2 regions of the Shewanella sp. 0m-6 genome follow, and region 2 is predicted to be linked to the other one. Evidence: predicted binding sites of a transcription regulator. Region 2 holds the regulator's gene; the other holds the start of a gene.
The links. Region 2 encodes NrdR, which represses ribonucleotide reductase genes. Its sites were predicted from a motif close to AAACACNANATNTNGTGTTT; they were not measured.
Positions count from the first base shown of each region.

Region 1: a site for NrdR is predicted at 2,264-2,283, ahead of nrdG (anaerobic ribonucleoside-triphosphate reductase-activating protein). Genes of this name have one in related genera too.

Region 1 covers NZ_JBRIMD010000016.1:80,726-88,637, reverse strand. Annotated here, with positions in the region: gene ACVBJC_RS13450 (hypothetical protein) at 1-258, opposite strand, end outside; gene ribA (GTP cyclohydrolase II) at 355-984, opposite strand; gene ACVBJC_RS13440 (YibL family ribosome-associated protein) at 1,200-1,556, opposite strand; gene nrdG (anaerobic ribonucleoside-triphosphate reductase-activating protein) at 1,722-2,186, opposite strand; gene nrdD (anaerobic ribonucleoside-triphosphate reductase) at 2,318-4,435, opposite strand; gene ACVBJC_RS13425 (hypothetical protein) at 4,847-5,533, opposite strand; gene ACVBJC_RS13420 (MarR family winged helix-turn-helix transcriptional regulator) at 5,615-6,067, opposite strand; gene ACVBJC_RS13415 (NADP-dependent oxidoreductase) at 6,248-7,246, shown strand; gene rssA (patatin-like phospholipase RssA) at 7,359-7,912, opposite strand, start outside.
Region 2 covers NZ_JBRIMD010000023.1:28,549-36,460, reverse strand. Annotated here, with positions in the region: gene ACVBJC_RS15850 (phosphatidylglycerophosphatase A family protein) at 1-235, opposite strand, end outside; gene thiL (thiamine-phosphate kinase) at 235-1,194, opposite strand; gene nusB (transcription antitermination factor NusB) at 1,374-1,781, opposite strand; gene ribH (6,7-dimethyl-8-ribityllumazine synthase) at 1,796-2,272, opposite strand; gene ribBA (bifunctional 3,4-dihydroxy-2-butanone-4-phosphate synthase/GTP cyclohydrolase II) at 2,418-3,521, opposite strand; gene ACVBJC_RS15825 (riboflavin synthase) at 3,671-4,336, opposite strand; gene ribD (bifunctional diaminohydroxyphosphoribosylaminopyrimidine deaminase/5-amino-6-(5-phosphoribosylamino)uracil reductase RibD) at 4,340-5,461, opposite strand; gene nrdR (transcriptional regulator NrdR) at 5,530-5,979, opposite strand; gene glyA (serine hydroxymethyltransferase) at 6,128-7,384, opposite strand; gene ettA (energy-dependent translational throttle protein EttA) at 7,664-7,912, shown strand, end outside.

The DNA of each region.
Region 1 (7,912 bases), on a different contig from region 2:
CTCGCCATCAGGTAAATCACTCCAGGTAAAGTTAAAAAAACCCATGGAAACCGGCGTTCTGAGCACTAAGGACTCAGTCTCTGAGCGCTGTAGATCAAAACTAATAGGAATGTTAGCCACAGTAGCATTTTGCCCGGACGTTCGATAAAGACCGCTGCCTAGATAATTAGCGAATGCGTAATGACTGTAATCAGTCTCTGCCTGAGCAGGCACTATAATCAAAAGAGGTAGAATTGAAAGGTAACGCAAACGGGCCATAAATTGATTTTAAACTTAATTAAACTCTAATCGATAGCCCGAATATAGCGGTATAGCAGAGTAAAGCCAAGAAAATAAAGACTTTACTAAAAGGTATTAATCTTGTTTTGCTTCAGGATCCACTTCAGTAAAGTGGTACTCAGACATCATGTGACCCAACTCGGTCGACTTTGTCTTGAGGTAACCTTCGTTATAGCGGTTTTTACCCACTTGCAGTGGCACTCGCTCAACGACCTCTAAGCCAAAACTTTGCATCGCTTTCACTTTTCGAGGGTTATTGGTCATTAGACGTACTTTTGCGACACCAATTTTTTCCATCATAGGAATGATCATGTCATATTTACGCATATCGGCTTCAAAACCTAAGCGTTCGTTCGCTTCAACCGTATTAGCACCTTGATCTTGTAGTTCATAGGCACGGATTTTATTCAGTAAACCAATACCACGCCCTTCTTGGCGTAGATAAAGAATAAAACCTTGGCCTTCTTCAGCCACGTTTTGCATCGCCGTTTGTAGCTGAAAACCACAATCGCAACGCAAACTAAATAGCGCATCACCGGTTAGACATTCTGAATGAATACGCCCGAGGATTGGCGCGTCTGGAGAAAATGTACCAAAGGTAAGCGCGACGTGCTCTTTACCTGTCTCACTATCTTCAAAACCATGCATTTCGAAAACACCCCAAGGGGTGGGTAATTTTGAAGACGCGATGTATTTAATCGACATGAAAAAACCTTAACGACAACTCTCATTCCATGAGACTGCAAACGTCCTGATAAAGAAAATAAATGCTTGAGACGATACTCTTGCTAGCTCAAATATTCAATCAGTCTATGGCTTAAAGCATTCTCTAATCGGCCATAGACTTAACTTGAGCAAGCATAAGCCCAGTGCTTAAAGATAACCTTGAAGCGGCTCACTAAATCAATAACTAAACGCGCTTAAAACTCTTTTGGCGCAAAGCCTGTGACTTGCTTAATACCCATTTCACGACCTAAAGCCGTCATTGGGTGAACCACAACCAAACCTTTAACAGACTTTTTCAACTTACCCATGTCTGCCTGCTCGGCTTTAGTTAATACACGGCTAAACTGAAGACCCGTAACCGTGCCGCCTTGCTTGCTTAACTCGCGTGTTTGCTGAGCTTTAACAGCGCTGATCCGTTTAGTCATAGCTGCAATTTCTTGCTTAAACTGTATGATAACAGTCGGATCGGTACGCTTTTCAGCTGCTGCTAGCTTACGACGAAATTTGTCTAACTTATCGTTGAGCGTTTGCAGCTCCTGCTTTAAATTCATTTACAGACCTTAAATTCAAATCTAATTTACACGTTTAGAAACAAAAACAGCCTCAGTTAACTGACGCTGTTTTGTCATTATTGCCACATTATAACAGTATATAAGCCAATTTAACCTAGGTTTATAGCTAAACAACTGACAAGTTACGTTAGTAATATGCTCAATCTACCTGAGATAATGGATCTCTTGGTTACTACTGCCCTTAAAAACTAAGCTGGGGTCGGCAAGTGACTGCTCAAACTTACCATCAATCACGACATTGACTAAGTCGACAATTTCCTGCTGCTGAGCCGTTAAACTGCCTAAAGTGTAGCCAGTCCATAGCCAAATATCTTTACCAGGGCATTGCTCCCTCACCTGCTTAACTAGCGACAAAATTGCTGTCAGGTTTGCAGGAAACAGAGGGTCGCCACCGGATAACGATAATCCACGGCGTTTAATACGTTCATCATTTAAGTCATCAATAATACGCTGTTGCATCTGTTCATCAAAAAGGTGACCAGAACAAGGGTTCCAGGTGGATTGGTTATAACAACCACGACATTGGTGCTCGCACCCCGACACGAAAAGGGTCGCACGAGTACCGGGGCCATTAATTACATCTGTCTGATAGTATTGATGATAATTCATATTAAACTCGTTTCAGCTAGAATTTTGCTTTAACTAGAAAACAAAAAGGTGCTGAACACAGCACCTTTTATGTACACAAACCCAATATCTACAGGCTAAGCCATTTGCATGCTAAGCCCCTAGTATTTTTATTATAAATGCTTAACGCGGCGCTTAACTTCTTCTTGCTTACCATAGTTAAACGGTCTTGCATCTGGGCTACCTAAATAACCACATACACGGCGCGTCACAGACACACGGCTTGGTTCATGGTTGCCACACTTAGGGCACGTAAAACCTTTACTAGTACAGCTAAACTCACCGGTATAGCCACAGTCGTAACACTCATCAATAGGCGTGTTAGTACCGTAATATGGCACTCTGCTAAAACTGTAATCCCATACGTTCTCTAACGCTTCTACGTTATTTTGCATGTTAGGGAATTCGCCATAACAGATGAAACCACCGTTCGCTATCTCTGGGTATGGCTGTTCAAAATCAATCTTATCGTAAGGGTTCACTTGTTTTTCAACGTCCAAATGGAAGCTGTTTGTGTAGTAACCCTTTGCGGTAACGCCATCAACCACACCAAATATCTTGGTATCAAGTGCGCAGAAGCGGCTACACAAGTTCTCACTTGGCGTGCTGTACAGGCTGAATGCGTAACCTGACTCTGCTTTCCAGCTGTCGGTGGCTTGTTTCATGTACTTAATAACCGCAATGGCTTTTTCACGTAGCAGTTCGCTGTCGTAAACATGCTCGTCTGTGCCATAAAGCGCATTAATAGTTTCATGCAGACCAATATAGCCTAATGAAATTGATGCACGACCATTTTTGAAGATCTCAGAAACATCATCATCAGCTTTTAGACGCACACCACACGCACCTTCCATATATAGGATAGGGGCAACGCGCGCTTTAACACCTTCAAGACGAGAGATACGAGTGTCCAAGGCCTTACGGGACATGGCTAAACGCGCATCTAAAATACGGTAGAACTCTGCTTCATCACCTTTTGCTTCAAGCGCAATACGTGGCAAATTCAAACTCACAACACCTAAATTGTTGCGGCCTTCATGCACAAGCTCACCATCTTGCTCAAAGGTTCCTAAGAAACTACGGCAACCCATCGGCGTCTTAAATGACCCTGTCACCTTCTCAACTTGTTCATAGTTAAGAATATCTGGGTACATACGCGTGGTAGCGCACTTAAGTGCCAACTGCTTAATGTCGTAGTTACAATCGCCGGTTTTATGGTTAATGCCATCGCGAATAGCAAAAACAAGTTTTGGGAATACCGCTGTTTTACGATTTTTACCTAAACCTGCAATACGCACTGTCATCATAGACTGCTGAATTAAGCGTGATTCCCAAGAGGTACCTAAACCGAAACCAAAAGTCACAAATGGGGTTTGACCATTTGCAGTATGTAGTGTGTTAACTTCATACTCTAATGACTGAAATGCATCGTGACACTCTTTTTCAGTTTGCGCAGTGGCAAACGCTTTTGCGTCGGTAATGCCCCAATTAAGCGCTACCTGGTAGTGCTTGTCGTAACTCTTCGCCACAAAGGGTGCCAATACCTCATCGATACGGTTAATCGTTGTACCGCCATAGATGTGGCTTGCCACTTGCGCAATAATTTGTGCGGTCACTGCAGTCGCGGTAGAAATTGACTTCGGGGTTTCAATTTCAGCATTACCCATCTTAAAGCCCTGAGTTAACATGCCGCTTAAATCAATAAGCATACAGTTAAACATCGGGAAGAATGGCGCGTAATCTAAATCGTGGTAGTGGATCTCACCAGACTCATGTGCGGCAACGACATCTTTAGGCAAAATGTGGCATTTTGCATAGTGCTTAGCCACGATACCCGCAAGCAGATCGCGCTGAGTTGGGATCACTTTAGAGTCTTTATTAGCGTTCTCATTCAACAAAGCCGCATTGCTTTGCTCAACTAAACCACGGATCTCTTTATTCAAGCGGCTGCTAACTTCACGATTGATATCTCTATCGTGACGGTATTCGATGTAAACGCGCGCCAAAGATTTATACGGCCCTTCCATGAGCAAGTTTTCAACGGTGTCTTGCAGATCATGGATATTAACTTCTGCTAACTGCGAAACACTTTCTCTCACATTTTCCGCAATCTGTTGTGCATATTCAGCGCACTCAATACCTGCCGAGTTAGCAGCTGCTATCACGGCGTCTTTAATCCTTGTTTCGTCAAAAGGCGTACGGTAACCATCCCGTTTAATAACCACTGGCATTGTATAAATCCTCTTCAGCTCGCTCATCAAAGCAACACTATATATAGTGCTACTTTTTCAATAAATCACAATATGTGGCGCATTAAGCTATAAAATAACGATAAGTACTTTGATCCAGATCATCATTTTAAAAGAGGAAGACAATAAGAAAACAGTTCTGCCTACAAAGCCACTGATCTCAAATTATGGCCTTGACGAACTCATGTAAGCGGGCTAGTGACAGTATAATTTAGGTATAAATTGTGGATAAAAATAGGCAGGTAAAATTCTTTATTCATTACGTGTGCCGCAACTTATTGGAAGCTTTAAAAAAGGGCGAGCGACAAGTAGCAATTGATCCTTCTCTTGCAGAAAGAATCCAGCTCAAAATGTATTCTCAACTACAAAAGTAAAATCACACATAGATAAATACTAATGCCTTTTGGCTAATGCAAGGTAGCTATTGAGCTGACCATTTTCTTGCTGATGTTCGCCAGTCATTGCAGCGAGCTGCATCAACGATTTCAACCCTTGATACTGGTTCTGTTGCACTTCCGTCAATGGCCTTTCAGATTGTAACAAGTCAGTAATTTGGCTCGAAACCCGGTTAGCCTTTTGTGCAACTAAAGGAGATTGCGATACATCCATTGCCCCCATGACCCACTTCGCGTTGTCTAGCAGCTCGGCAAGCTCTCGGTCTTGTTCGCTATTGGTTAACATACTGCGCTGTTCATCAATAAAGTCAGATAAAGGCTGCACTTCTGCTGGCGGGATGTCGAAACCGCTATTAGATAATCGGTTGAGCTGGCCTTCGCTGAGAATGCCATCTTGATAAAGACGTTGAATAAGGGACGGTAATTGTGCCGAAGTAAATTGGCCTCCTTTGAAGAAATCGTTAGCCATCGCCTCGATTTTCTGTGCTCTTTCTGCACGGCCAGATAATACCAGCGTATTATCATTTTTTGTCAGCTCCGTCGTTTCAGCTTGAGGCGCTGTCGCTCCTAGTGCAGCGACAGCCCCAGCACCGCCAACATTTGACTGGCCACTATTAACGCCATAAGTGTCTGATACCTGAGCATTACTATTAACTGCATTGCTGATACTGCTGAGTGGATTCATCGTCAAAAAGCCGGCGTAAAGAGAGTATAGGGATCTCTAAAGCATTTAACGTGCCGACTTGTTAACTAGAAAATCAACTGGTCATTTTTGCGTCAACGCATGGGTTAAGGACAAACATAACGTTCTAAGTTGTTCAACTTGCTCCGGGTTCATATCAACCTTTGCTAACAAGGTTTGTTTGAGCGCCAAGGCTTCAAGCTTAAGGCTATGACCGGCATCGGTTAACGCTATCACCTTTTTACGCTCATCGGTTTCATCAGCCAGTCGCTTTAGAAAACCTTTAGTCTCAAGTCGCTTAACGATAGGGGTCAACGTCCCCATATCGAGCCGGGTCGATTGTGATACCAGCGTCAAGCTTACTCTGTCTTGTAGCCATAATGACTGCATGACTAAATATTGTGGGTATGTCAGCTCATATTGCTCCAATAACGGACGGTAAGCTCTCATTAAGGCGTTGTTAGCCGTATAGAGCGCAAAGCAGACGTTATCAGAAAGACAATTGTTAGACGTGTCGTTTGAGTCGTTGTTGGTCACTGCTACTACACTTAGGCAAGTCAAAATTTTACTAATTTTAACTCACATCAGGTGTCAAAACTAGCTTACACCACTTTTATTTGCGAGCAATTATTTTGCGCGCAAAGCATTTGCAAAATGTATAAAGCTTTACTATGATGCATTCAATTACTTTGCGCGCAAATAAAATAAAGGAAAGATATGAAATCTCAAATCATTCAACTTAAGTCTCGCCCTGAAGGCATGCCAACAACTGACAACTTTAACCAAGCAGAACTCACTCTAGCTGCTATTAAGCCCGGTGAATTTCTGGTGAAAAATCTTTGGATGTCTGTCGACCCCTATATGCGTGGACGCATGATTGACAGAAAGAGCTATATTGCACCTTTTGAGCTAGGTAAAGCATTAGAAGGGGGAGCGATTGGTGAGGTCATTGAATCACAACACCCTGACTTTCCTGTTGGCAGCAAAGTTAACAGCATGTTTGGCTGGCGCAGCCATTTTATCACCGACGGCACAGAGATAACTCGCCTGCCTGATACACCTATTTGTGAGTCGCATTTTCTTGGTGTCTTAGGCATGCCTGGTATGACAGCTTGGACGGGCCTTAATCGTATTGCAGCGCTAAAACAGGGTGAAACACTCTTTGTATCAGCTGCATCTGGCGCGGTAGGCAGCGTAGCGGTGCAAATAGGTAAACTGATGGGCGCACGTGTTGTTGCCTCTGTCGGTTCAGATGAAAAAGCCCAGTACCTTAAAAGCTTAGGTGTTGACGCTGTCATTAACTATAAAACCTGTGGTGATTTAGATGCCGCTCTTGGTCTGGCTGCACCTGAAGGAATTGACGTCTATTTTGAAAATGTGGGCGGTGAGCACCTCTTTGCAGCACTTAACCATATGAAAGATCATGGCCGAATTGCGGTATGCGGTATGATTGCCCAATACAATGATACAGTGCCGACACCAGGACCTAGTAACCTAGCGCAAATCATCATAAAGAAGCTAAAGATTGAAGGTTTTATCGTATTTGAGCACTGGGAGCACTACGGCGACTTCGCTGCGCAAATGGGTAAATGGCTAGCAGAAGGTAAGGTGCAAGCTGAGCAAACGATATATGAAGGTTTAGACAATGCGCCTGATGCCTTTATTGGCTTGTTTGAAGGCAAAAATCGCGGAAAAATGGTTGTTAAACTCGCTTAACGTCTTTGGTCAATAAAGCGAAATAAAACTGAGAACAAAGACTGATGAAAATGTCACAAAAAAGGCGCTAACAGCGCCTTTTTTATTTCTTTTACTTTAGCACCAAAGGCTATTAGCCCCCGTGCTGTACCAAAGCAGCTTCAATCAAATGGGCCACCTTTTCGACAGCAGCTTCACCAGCAGCAATCGCTTCTTCCGCTCGATGGAACTCCATGGTGCCTATGTTGCCCATATCTGGCACGATACAGATATCCGGTGGATCGCCCATCAAACGGGCTCGCTTATGACGCCCTTCTAAAATTTCCATCGATTGCTGCATGACTGCTAGCATACCAGGGTGAGGATTATGCGCTGCACCGCCCTTACTCCCTAATGAAAACTTATCGGTTAAGCCGGAGATATAACCACGCCCACGAGCTAACAGATCGGTAAAGCCTTTATCTTGATGCTGCTCCGCCTCTTGCTCTTCTTCCACTGTCGGCTTATTGCTTTTCATATTAATGGGTAAAACTTGCATACGACCACGGCGAAGCCCATGCAGATCGACTGCAATAACGAGATCTACGCCCATCGCGCGGCTCACCGAAACGGGCACGGGGTTAACAACAGCACCATCGACTAACCAACGTTCGCCAACTTTAACAGGAGGCAAAATACCCGGCATAG
Region 2 (7,912 bases):
CTTTTGATGCTTTATCACAGATGTAAAAACCCGCAAGCATACAGATAACAGTCAATCCGATATACCAAGGCAAACTCAAAGGTGCCATGAGTAAATAAAGTGGAATGGCAGCGATAGTGCCAAAAGTACCCGGCGCTTTTGCCGCGAGCCCAGAGCCAAATCCTAAAGCCAAAAAGTGGATAGGATTTTTTAATGAAAGCTTAGCTAGTACAGGATCTTTAGAGAGTAAATTCATTAGTTAAAGTGCTCAAAGCCCAAATTAATAGGTTCAAATGGCTGATTTCCACTAAGCAATTGTAATTGCCCGCCAGTACATACTTGTCCAATCTGGGTAAATTTCACACCCGATTCAACGAGTGATATCTCTAGCGCACCTTTTTGAGCTTCTGGAACGGTGAATAATAGCTCATAATCTTCACCACCGGTTAATGCATAGCTTAGTGCCATCTCAGCTGACGTATTACGTTTAAGCTGTGCAGACATTGGGATATTATCGACATTAATGATAGCGCCAACTTGTGAGCTTTTAAGCACATGTTGAATATCTGATATGAGTCCATCAGAGATATCAATGGCGCTTGAGGCAAGTGTGCGCAGTGATTGCCCAGCTAGCACCCGCGGAGTAGGCCTGTAATGACGGTTTATCAGATACGCTCTGTCATCGATGTTCGCCTCAGCTTTATTACGCAGAAGATCTAAGCCTAGTGCTGAGTCCCCTAGATTTCCTGTTACATAAATCCAATCACCATTTTTAGCACCACTACGAGTCAGCCCGCTGCCTCTAGGTACCTGACCATTAATAGTGATGGTGATAGAGCGTGGACCGCGTGTGGTGTCGCCACCGATAAGTGCGACACCATAATATTCTGCTATCTCAAACAAGCCCGCACTAAAGTCAGCGAGCCAAGCCTCATCAACCTCGGGTAAGGTCAGTGCTAAGGTCATCCAAGCAGGTTCTGCGCCCATTGACGCCAAATCAGATAAGTTTACTGCAAGCGACTTATAGCCAAGCTCTTTAGCTGGCATATCAGGGAAAAAGTGTACATTTTCAACTAAAGTGTCACACGAGATGGCAATAGACTTATTTTCTGCTGGCTTAACTATGGCGCAATCATCGCCAATACCAATAACAACGTCTTTGCGAGACTGAGCGCGCCCAGTAAAAAAACTTTCGATTAATTGAAATTCTTTCACAATACCAATCACAAATTAGAGGAAGGATTCAGGGATAAATAAGGTAAGTGTAAATCAGGCCGTCACGCTAGCAAAGATTAGGAATTACTGCGCTTTGCTCAGGTGGAAAATGCATGGACTGTTCTTATCCCACTGTCAGATCTAACAAAAACGGCATCCTAGGATGCCGTTTCTATTAACTATCTATTGCGTGCTACCAGCTTATCGAGAATGCCGTTAACAAACTTATGTCCATCTTCTGCGCCGAATGCTTTTGCAAGCTCGATAGCTTCGTTAATCGCTACCTTATAAGGCACATCCTTGCGGAATGTCAGTTCATAAGTTGCTAGACGTACAATCGCTTTTTCAACTGGGTCCACTTCATCAAGTGGACGAGTCAAGAATGGAGTGATTAACTCATCCAATTGACTCTTCTTTGTTGCAACGCCACCTAATAGCTCACGAAAGTAAGCGATATCGACGCCATCAATAACTTGTTCTGTTAGAAACTCATGCTCAACATCAGCAATATTGTTACCACTTAGCTGCCATGAGTAAATGGCCTGAACGGCTAAACGGCGGGCCTTACGGCGCTCTGAAGGCTTCATTAAATTGTCCTAAATTACAGCTGTTCTTCAAGTGCTTGCAGAACGTTAACCATTTCTAGCAGACCAAGTGCAGCTTCGCCGCCTTTGTTACCTGCTTTAGTACCCGAACGCTCAATAGCTTGTTCAATGGTATCTGTGGTTAAAACGCCAAATGCAACGGGAATATCAAACTCAAGTGCTACTTGAGCCAAACCTTTATTACATTCACCTGCAACAAAATCGAAATGAGGTGTACCACCACGGATAACCGCACCTAGTGCGATGATACCGTCAAATTTTCCGCTAGCCGCGACGCGGCGTGCAGCGAGTGGCAGTTCAACAGCGCCAGGCACTTTAACTACAGTGATATTGTCATCTGCAACTTGGCCAAAACGCTTAAGAGTGTCAACCGCGCCATCGAGTAAACTATCAACAAGAAAACTGTTAAAACGTGAAACTACGATCGCAACTTTGGCGTTTTTCGATTCGATATTACCTTGAACTACGTTCATTTATCTTACCTAAATTAGCTTAATTACCCAGCATAGGGACGGAAGAGGCGGTATGATACCACAGCACTCCGCACTGATCGCTATGCAATTAATAAGAAAAGTGTGAATTTAAGCCTCAGACTGACAATCAACCTGAGGCCAGCATTTATTCTGCAATATATTCAGTTACTTCTAAACCAAAGCCTGAAAGAGAATGATAGCGCTTTGGCGAGCTTAATAAACGCATCTTTGTTACGCCCACATCCGCAAGAATTTGTGAGCCTACACCCACTTGGCGAGACGTACCTTGCCATTGTGCAGCAACAGGTGTGCTACCGTTATCTTCAGCTTCAAAAGCTTTAACTTTGGCTAGAATATCGCTGCTGTGCTCATGATTACCCAATAACACCAACACGCCACCCTCATTGCTAATGCGCTCCATCGCTTTCTCTAATGGCCAGCTACGCTGCTGATCACGCTCTGAATGCAATAAATCATTGAAGGTGTTTTGTAGATGCACACGTACTAATGTGTTTTCGGTAACGTCGCCTTTAACTAATACATGATGCAACTGGTTATCGATTGTATCGCGGTAAGTCAGCATTTCAAACTCGCCAAAACGAGTTGGCAACTTACATTTCGCTTCACGAACAACACTGGTTTCTTTGGTGTTACGGTATTCGATAAGGTCGGCAATCGTGCCCATCTTCAAGCCATGCTTTTTCGCAAAGATTTCAAGATCAGGGCGACGTGCCATGGTGCCGTCATCATTAAGAATTTCAACAATGACCGATGATGCTTCAAAACCTGCTAGGCGCGCTAAATCACAGCCCGCTTCAGTGTGACCAGCACGAATAAGTACACCACCTTCTTGCGCCATTAGCGGGAAGATGTGGCCAGGCTGCACGATATCCGATGGCTTTGCATCTTTACCCACCGCCGCAAGCACGGTTACTGCACGGTCTTGCGCCGAAATGCCCGTGGTTACGCCCTCGGCCGCTTCGATTGAAACGGTAAAGTTAGTCGAAAACTGGGCATTGTTGTTAGTGACCATCAAAGGTAAGTTAAGCTGCTGACAGCGCGCTTTAGTCAATGTTTGGCAGATAAGGCCACGGCCAAATGTCGCCATGAAATTCACAGCTTCAGGCGTCACCATGTCGGCAGCCATGATCAGATCGCCTTCATTTTCTCTGTCTTCGTCATCCATCAAGATCACCATCTTACCTAGACGAATATCTTCGATGATCTCTTCTATACTATGTAACGCCATGTTCAGACCTTTATTTTTCTCACTGTATTCTAAGTTACATGCGTCAATAACGATGAACTTAAACCAGTATCTAATGTAATGATTATTCTTGATTGTATATAGACTTGATTAAGACAAATTTAATCGTCAAATCCGCCTTAAGCCAGTCTTTATCGTAAAAAACCTGAGCGAGCTAACAATTCCATAGTCACTTCTGACTTGGGGCTGCTCTCTTGCTCTTGGGTGCCGTAACTCATTAGCCTTTCTAAATGACGGGCTATCAAGTCCACTTCAATATTAACGTTGTCGCCGGCCTTCAAATCCACTAAGGTCGTTTCACCTGCAGTGTGCGGTACTATGGTCAGCCTAAATCTATGCCCTTGCACTTCATTAACGGTTAAGCTCACACCATCGATTGTAATTGAACCTTTATGGGCGATATAGCGGCCCAGTTCTACAGGTGGTGTTAGCCAAAACTCAATCGCTTGGCCCCGAAACTGTCTGTCGTCCACATGGGCAATACCATCAACATGACCACTGACCATATGCCCACCTAAACGGGTTGTGGGGGTAACGGCTTTTTCAAGGTTAACGGCTTTTCCAACCTGATAATGAGAGAACCCCGTCAAATTGACTGTTTCGGCTGAAATATCTGCCACATAACCGTCGCTCATTAACTCAACAACGGTTAAACACACACCATTGGTGGCAATACTGTCGCCAAGTTTAACATCTGACAAATCCAGTTTTCCGCTGGCGACGGTTAAACGAATATCATCACCACGGCGCTGCACTTTTCTTAAGTGACCAACTGACTCAATAATCCCAGTAAACATAAACTAATTACTCACTCTTAACGTTAAGCGGGTGTCTTTACCCACTTTGCGCTCATCGATTAGGTTGAGGCGCGGTATGTCCATCATGGCTTGAAAATCATCTAGCGCGAGCAAATTACGCCCATGAGAGCCTAAGATTTTCATCGCTTGATACAGCACGATTTCATCTGCAAGCTCTTGGTTAACAAAGGCCCCTGCGAGTGTTGCCCCAGCTTCAACGAGTACTGAGTTACAACTCTCCCCCAATAAACCCAACAAGGCTTGCAGGTCAATACGAGAATCAACCGCGGGCAAAATTTGATGAGTCACATGAGCTGGCCAAGCTGCTTTCACATTCTCGGGGTACGCGATTGTCGACACCAACAAAATTGGGCTTGTTGTGTTAAATAAGTTTAGCTCAGCGCCAAGGCGTGCTTGACTGTCTAATACTACCCGCAGTGGTTGATGAATTTCTGCTGGGGCTAACTGGTGTGCAAGCGAGCCTAATTCGCTATGACGCACATTGAGGCTCGGATCATCAGCAAGTATCGTCTCAACACCTGTGACCAATGCACAATGGCGCGCACGAAGCCGCTGAACGTCGCTGCGCGCTTCAGGTCCCGTTATCCATTTTGACACACCATTAGACAGCGCAGTCTTACCATCGATACTCGCAGCAAGCTTAACCGTGACCCACGGCAAGCCTTTCTCCATTCGCTTTAAAAAGCCTAGGTTAACTTGCTTCGCTTCTTCGGTCATCAAGCCCACATCGACTTGAATGCCAGCCTCTCGCAGCATGGCAATGCCACGACCAGACACTTGTGGATTGGGGTCGGTAACGGCAATGACAACACGGCTTACACCGTGCTCGATTAATGCTTTAGCACAAGGAGGCGTACGGCCATAGTGGCTGCAAGGTTCTAGCGTGACATAGGCGGTAGCCCCTTTGGCATCGATTCCAGCCATATTTAAGGCGTAAACTTCGGCGTGAGGACCGCCAGCACGAATATGGTAGCCTTCGCCAACAATTTCGCCATCTTTGACGATAACGCTGCCAACACAAGGATTTGGACGAGTGGTGTAAATGCCCTTTTGTGCCAATTCAATGGCCAGGCTCATCATTTGACTGTCTTCGATAGACCACATAATGGCGGCAATTCCGATTGTTCGATTGTTTGAGGACTAAGCGGTTGGCTTAGCCCATGTAGCATAGGTTATTTTTGCAGTTTAGCGATTGCATCACCAAACTCTGAAACATCTTCAAAGGCACGATAGACAGAAGCAAAACGAATATAGGCAACTTTATCTAAGTTGACTAAGTGGTCCATCATCAGATTACCTATCATTTCTGATTTAACTTCACGCTCACCCGTCGCGCGTAAAGTCGATTTAATCTTAGTTAATGCCTGTTCAATTTGATCCATAGACACAGGTCTTTTCTCTACGGCTCTTAACATGCCACCACGTAATTTTTCTTCATCAAACGGCTGGCGACTGCCATCTTGTTTCACTACGCGAGGCATCACAAGCTCGGCACCTTCAAAGGTAGTAAAACGTTCATGGCATTGAACACACTCTCTACGTCGACGAACCTGATGGCCGTCAGCGACTAATCGCGAATCAATCACTTTTGTGTCAGTTGCGCTGCAAAATGGACAATGCATTTAGCCTCCGGTTAGAAATTAGGTAGTTTCACTCACTGAATTTAGCAAAACCTCAGAAAGTAGGCTCGAATCAAAAGTATGCTCGAATAATAACAAAAATGGCCGCATAAATGCGGCCATAGGAGTCTACCTGATTAAACGCTTAAGGTTAACCGTAAACAGGGAACTTAGCGCACAATTCCAGAACCTGACTCTTAACCCGTTCGCTAACGGCAAGATCTGAAATGTCATCTAAGATGTCACACATCCAGTTAGTTAACAGCACCGATTCTTCTTCACCAAATCCACGACGGGTAATTGCAGGTGAACCTATACGCAGACCAGAGGTCACAAATGGTGAGCGAGGGTCGTTTGGTACAGAGTTCTTGTTAACGGTAATGTTAGCATTGCCAAGAGCGGCATCAGCATCTTTACCTGTGATGTCCTTGCTGATTAAATCAAGCAAGAATAGGTGGTTTTCAGTACCACCAGATACCACATCATAGCCACGTTCAATGAACGTACGCGCCATCGCTTTAGCGTTAACAACCACTTGCTCTTGGTAAGTCGTGAACTCAGGGTCTAGTGCTTCTTTAAATGCAACGGCTTTAGCAGCAATAACGTGCATTAAAGGACCACCCTGGCCGCCTGGGAATACCGCAGAGTTTAGCTTTTTGTAGATATCTTCATCGTTAATCGCAGATAGAATCAAGCCGCCACGTGGGCCAGCTAGTGTCTTATGCGTTGTTGTTGTCACAACGTGAGCGTGTGGCATAGGGCTCGGGTAGATCCCCGCGGCAACTAAACCTGCAACATGCGCCATATCAACAAACAGGTATGCACCTACTTTATCAGCGATTTCACGGAATTTACCCCAATCAACAATGCCCGAATATGCGCTGAAACCCGCAATAATCATCTTAGGCTTGTGCTCAAAAGCAAGACGCTCAACTTCAGCGTAATCAATCTTACCTGTTGATTCATCGATACCGTACTGAACAGCATTGTATAGCTTGCCAGAGAAGCTCACATGAGAACCGTGAGTTAAGTGACCACCGTGGGCTAGGCTCATGCCTAAAACGGTATCGCCACCTTGTAGCAATGCCATAAACACAGCTGCGTTTGCTTGTGAGCCAGAGTGTGGCTGAACGTTAGCGTATGTAGCGCCAAATAGCTCTTTAGCGCGCGAGATAGCTAATTCTTCAACGATATCTACATGCTCACAACCACCGTAGTAACGCTTACCTGGGTAACCTTCAGCGTACTTGTTAGTTAGCTGTGTACCTTGAGCTTCGATAACACGAGGACTAGTGTAGTTTTCTGAAGCAATGAGTTCGATGTGCTCTTCTTGACGACGCGTTTCATCTTCAATTGCTGCAAATAGTTGTGGATCGTAATCCGCGATATTCATATCTTTTTTCAGCATTACTCACTCCAGCTGTAAAATTCTTCTAGTAGGGTTGCGCGGTATGATACAGCGCATTCGATCACAATCCCAGTATTTACAACATGAAATTACTTGCATTTCTAGATGAGAGAGTTTCGTAAAAAGCACTAATCGGTATAAATAACCACCAATACCTAGCTAACAGATTTATGCGTTAACTGTGAATGAAACTGCTCGAATTCAGATTTAAGTTCTGTATCGAATCAAGTAGAATTGCCGCCAATCAACGTAGAAAAAATACAATCAAAGAGAAATAACATGGCTCAATTTGTATATAGCATGCTTAGAGTGGGCAAGATTGTCCCGCCTAAAAAACAGATCTTAAAAGATATTTCATTAAGCTTTTTCCCTGGCGCAAAAATCGGTGTCTTAGGCTTAAACGGCTCAGGTAAATCCACCCTACTGCGCATTATGGCGGGCTTGGATACTGAAATTGAGGGCGAAGCGCGCCCAATGCAGGACCTAAAAATTGGTTACTTACCGCAGGAACCAAAACTTGATCCAAAC